2 regions of the Tardiphaga sp. 862_B3_N4_1 genome follow, and region 2 is predicted to be linked to the other one. Evidence: predicted binding sites of a transcription regulator. Region 2 holds the regulator's gene; the other holds the start of a gene.
What was found. The regulator HrcA, encoded in region 2, represses chaperone genes, less so after heat shock. The targets are predictions, from matches to a motif close to GTTAGCACTCNCNNNNNGNGAGTGCTAAC.
Positions count from the first base shown of each region.

Region 1 (2,394 bases), on a different contig from region 2:
CTTCCATATAGGCCTTCACCCAGCCGTTCAGCACATAGACCAGCTGAAACTCGGCATCGTGATAGTGAAGCTTGGAGACCTCTTTCGGATCGCAAGGTCCGATCAGCCGGATGACATGCGCGTGCGCCAAACCGCCGGTCGCAGCGGCAACGCCGAGATCGCGATACTTCGCGTAGGCACGCAGGCCGTCGCCGAGAAATGCTTCTTCCTGATAATGACTGATCGCGACGCGCTGCTTGCGGCGCGGGCCGGGTTTCGCGACAGCTTTTGCACTCGCCTTGGCTGGCTTGCCAACAGAGAGCTTCTTTGCTGCTTTCGCTACCGCCTGTGTCGCAGGCTTCTTCGTCGCAGCCGCTTTCGCTGCGCTCTTTGAAGTTCGCTTCAGCTTCGCCATGTCGTGTTTCCCACCCGGCGCAATGCCGAACAAACGGCCAGCGCGTCCGGGAACCTAGCTGTAGTTCAGCACAGCGGCAATTCATCCGGCGCGTTGAGAGGCGCGGACTAGTGCAACCGGAAGACGCCATCCACGGCACGAAGCTCGGCCGGCTTGATCAGTTTCGAATGCGCGACGGTTACCGCAAAGAGCGGGCCATCGAGCTTCTCTTGCCAGAAATCCAGGAAATCCTTCAGCGCGGGAAACTTCGGAAACAAATCATAGTTCTGCCAGACATAGGTCTGCAGCAGCGAGGGGTGATCGGGCATGCGGTAGAGGATCTGCGCCGTCGTCAGTCCGTAGCCAAGCACCTGCTTCCTGAAATCGTCAGAAACTGCATTTCTCGAGACCATGTTCAACCTCCATGGACAGAGCGCATTCGGCTAAGTGGATTCCGGTTTGACGTCGAACTTCGCTCTGCTCTCCTGTGACCGTGCTGACTGCAGCGAACCGGCTTCCACTTCGCCCATGACAACACGATGCATGAAATGTGACGCAAGCAACGTCCTCATCACAAGCTTAAAAGTTTAATAATGGGTTGAAAGCCGAATGTTAGCAGCCACTTACCGTGGATGCTAACGGATTCGAGAACCGGTATCGGAGGGTCTTAACCATTCTGGCACCCGTCATATTTGAGTGCCAAAATATTTGGTAAAGACCCTTGCCGGTGGGGAACGTTCGGCCTATGTCCGGACCAGCTGCGCTGGCACTTGTTGGCTCAGACTGCCAATTTAAATTTCTCAAGCATCTACAGAAACTTAGGAGGACTGCATGAAATTCCGTCCGCTTCACGATCGCGTTGTGGTCAAGCGTATCGACGCCGAAGAGAAGTCCGCTGGCGGCATCATCATTCCGGATAGCGCCAAAGAGAAGCCCTCCCAGGGCGAGATCGTCTCCGTCGGCCCGGGCGGCCGCGACGAAGCCGGCAAGCTGATCCCGATCGATCTGAAGGTCGGCGAGCGCGTGCTGTTCGGCAAGTGGTCGGGCACCGAGGTCAAGATCGATGGTCAGGACCTGCTGATCATGAAGGAAAGCGACATCATGGGCGTCCTCGAAGGTGCCGCTCCCGCCAAGAAGAAGGCCGCTTAAGCGCCTTTCCCACCCATCCTGATTTTCAAGGAAGCAAAACATGTCAGCTAAAGAAGTGAAATTCGGCGTTGATGCCCGCGACAAGATGCTGCGCGGCGTCGACATTCTCGCCAACGCCGTGAAGGTGACGCTCGGTCCGAAGGGCCGCAACGTCGTCATCGACAAGTCGTTCGGCGCGCCCCGCATCACCAAGGACGGCGTCACCGTCGCCAAGGAAATCGAGCTCGACGACAAGTTCGAGAACATGGGCGCCCAGATGGTGCGCGAAGTGGCCTCGAAGTCGGCCGACGCGGCCGGCGACGGCACCACCACCGCCACCGTGCTCGCTCAGGCGATCGTCCGTGAAGGCGCCAAGTCGGTTGCTGCCGGCATGAACCCGATGGATCTGAAGCGCGGCATCGACCTGGCTGTGGAAGCCGTGGTTGCTGACCTCGTCAAGAACTCCAAGAAGGTCACCTCGAACGACGAAATCGCCCAGGTCGGCACGATCTCGGCGAACGGCGACGCGGAAATCGGCAAGTTCCTCGCAGACGCGATGAAGAAGGTCGGCAACGAGGGCGTCATCACGGTTGAAGAAGCCAAGTCGCTCGAAACCGAACTCGACGTCGTCGAAGGCATGCAGTTCGACCGCGGCTACATCTCGCCCTACTTCGTCACCAACGCCGACAAGATGCGCGTTGAATTCGACGACGCCTACATCCTGATCAACGAGAAGAAGCTCTCCTCGCTGAACGAGATGCTGCCGCTGCTCGAAGCCGTCGTGCAGACCGGCAAGCCGCTCGTCATCGTCGCAGAAGACGTCGAAGGCGAAGCTCTCGCCACCCTCGTCGTCAACCGCCTGCGTGGCGGCCTCAAGGTCGCTGCCGTCAAGG
Region 1 is NZ_JBPWQB010000001.1:3,200,062-3,202,455, forward strand. It holds gene AB8B02_RS15320 (cupin domain-containing protein) at 1-394, opposite strand, end outside; gene AB8B02_RS15325 (usg protein) at 502-786, opposite strand; gene AB8B02_RS15330 (co-chaperone GroES) at 1,205-1,522, shown strand; gene groL (chaperonin GroEL) at 1,563-2,394, shown strand, end outside.
Region 1: a site for HrcA is predicted at 1,049-1,077, ahead of AB8B02_RS15330 (co-chaperone GroES). Genes of this name have one in related genera too.

Region 2 (2,394 bases):
GCCCTTCGACACGCCGACCAGCGCCGGGCGCAGCACGCGCTCGCCGATGGTATAACCGGCCTGCACGACCTGAACGACGGTGCCCGCAGGCACGGAAGCATCGGGCACTTCGTACATCGCCTGCTGGAAATTCGGATCGAACTTCTCGCCCGACGGATCGAACTTCTTCACGCCGTTCTTTTCCAGCGTGTTGAGCAGCGAACGCTCGGTAAGCTCGACACCTTCGAGGAGCGCCTTCAGGCCCGGATCGGCCGCGGCCTTGGTGTCGGCAGGCACGGCGTCCAGCGCACGCTGCAGGCTGTCGGCGATATCGAGCACTTCGCGCGCGAAATTGGCGATCGCATAGGTGCGGCCGTCCGCGACTTCCTTCTGGGTCCGCTTCCGCAGGTTTTCCATCTCCGCCAGCGTGCGCAGCATCTTGTCGCGCGATTCCGCTGCTTCCTTGGTCAGGGCCTCGACCGAATTCGGTTCCGGATCGTCCGGCATGATGTAGGGCTTGGAGACCACCGGATCGGCGGCCGCTGCCGTCTTGTCCTGATTGTCGTTCTGCCCATTGGAATCAGTCATCACGCTGCCTTCTCAAAAACACGCCAAAATGGTGGGATTGCTGAGCGGGATATCGGGGTTTGAGCGCCGAAAATCAAGCACAACCGGCCGGATTCGGCCGATCTGTCAGCCCCCGAGCATGCGGCTGACGATGCGCGCCGCGTAATCTACCATCGGGATCACCCGCGCATAGTTCAGCCGGGTCGGCCCGATGACACCGAGAACGCCGACAATATGGCCGGCGCCATCGCTGTAGGGCGCAATGATCGTGGACGAGCCGGACAGCGAGAACAGCTTGTTTTCCGAGCCGATGAAGATGCGGACACCTTCGGCCGTCTCCGCCCTGCCGAGAAGGTCGATCACCTCGCGCTTGGCTTCGAGATCGTCGAACAGGAGGCGAACGCGTTCAAGATCCTCCAGCGCATGGAGATCCTCGAGCAGATTGGCCTGGCCACGCACGATCAGCTGCCGATCGTCCTTCTCGCCACCCGACCAGCTGGCAATGCCGGCGGCAATGACCTTCTGGGTCAACTGATCGAGCTCGATCTGGTTCTGGGTCAGCGCCGTCTCCAGCTCCAGCCGGGCCTCAGCCAGCGTGCGGCCGCGAATCCGGGCATTGAGGAAGTTCGACGCCTCGTTCAGCGCCGACGACGGCACGCCCGGCGGCAGGGTCAGCACGCGGTTTTCGACCTGGCCATCCTCGGCAACCAGCACGACCAGCGCCTTTTCGGGCTCTAAACGGACGAATTCGATGTGTTTCAGCCGCACATTGGACTTGGCGGTCAGAACCACCGCCGCCGCGCGGGTAAGTCCGGACAGCTGCGTCAGCGCCTCGCCGAGCGCCGCCTCCACCGTCTGCGAGCGCCCCACAGAAGACAGTTGCTGCTGGATCGATTGCCGCTCCGGCTCGGTGAGGTCACCGACCTGCATCAAGGCATCGACAAAAAACCGCAGTCCGAGTTCGGTCGGCAGCCGTCCTGCAGAGGTATGCGGCGCATAGATGAGGCCGAGCTGCTCTAGGTCCGACATGACGTTGCGGACCGAGGCCGGCGACAGCGGAACCGTGATCAGGCGCGAAATGTTGCGCGAACCGACAGGTTCGCCGGTGGCGAGATAGCTCTCGACGATCTGCCGGAAGATCTCACGCGATCGCTCATTGAGCTGGGCGAGCCCGGCATGCGGCGAAATCAGGCCGATCGGATCGTGGTGGGCCACAGGGTACTCCTTGAGAACCTAATCTGTCGCCCCGAGCCCCCGGATACAAGCACCATTGCGGTTGTGGAACCTGCCCTGCCCTTGCCGCTACGCTCCGTGCCCCCTAAAAGCACCGCGAACAGGCTTTCTCTGGACATTTGGAAGGATTTTCTCATGCGGCCAAGCCGTCGTGCGCCCGATGAACTGCGTGCCGTGTCGCTGGAACGCGGCGTGGTCAAATATGCCGAAGGTTCCTGCATGGTGAAATTCGGCGACACTCATGTGCTGGTGACCGCCACGCTGGAAGAGCGCCTGCCGCCATGGCTCAAGGGCCAGGGCCGCGGCTGGGTCACCGCCGAATACGGCATGCTGCCCCGCGCCACGCTGGAACGCACCCGCCGCGAAGCCGCATCCGGCAAGCAGGGCGGCCGCACCGTCGAGATCCAGCGCCTGATCGGCCGCTCGCTGCGCGCTGCCGTCGACCTCGAAGCGCTCGGCGAACGCCAGATCACCATCGACTGCGACGTGATCCAGGCCGATGGCGGCACCCGCACGGCGTCGATCACCGGCGCATGGGTTGCGCTGGCCGATTGCATCTCGTGGATGAAGAACCGCAACATGTTCAAGAACGGCGGCGGCAACGTGCTGCGCGAC
Region 2 is NZ_JBPWQB010000002.1:1,629,421-1,631,814, reverse strand. It holds gene grpE (nucleotide exchange factor GrpE) at 1-567, opposite strand, end outside; gene hrcA (heat-inducible transcriptional repressor HrcA) at 673-1,761, opposite strand; gene rph (ribonuclease PH) at 1,915-2,394, shown strand, end outside.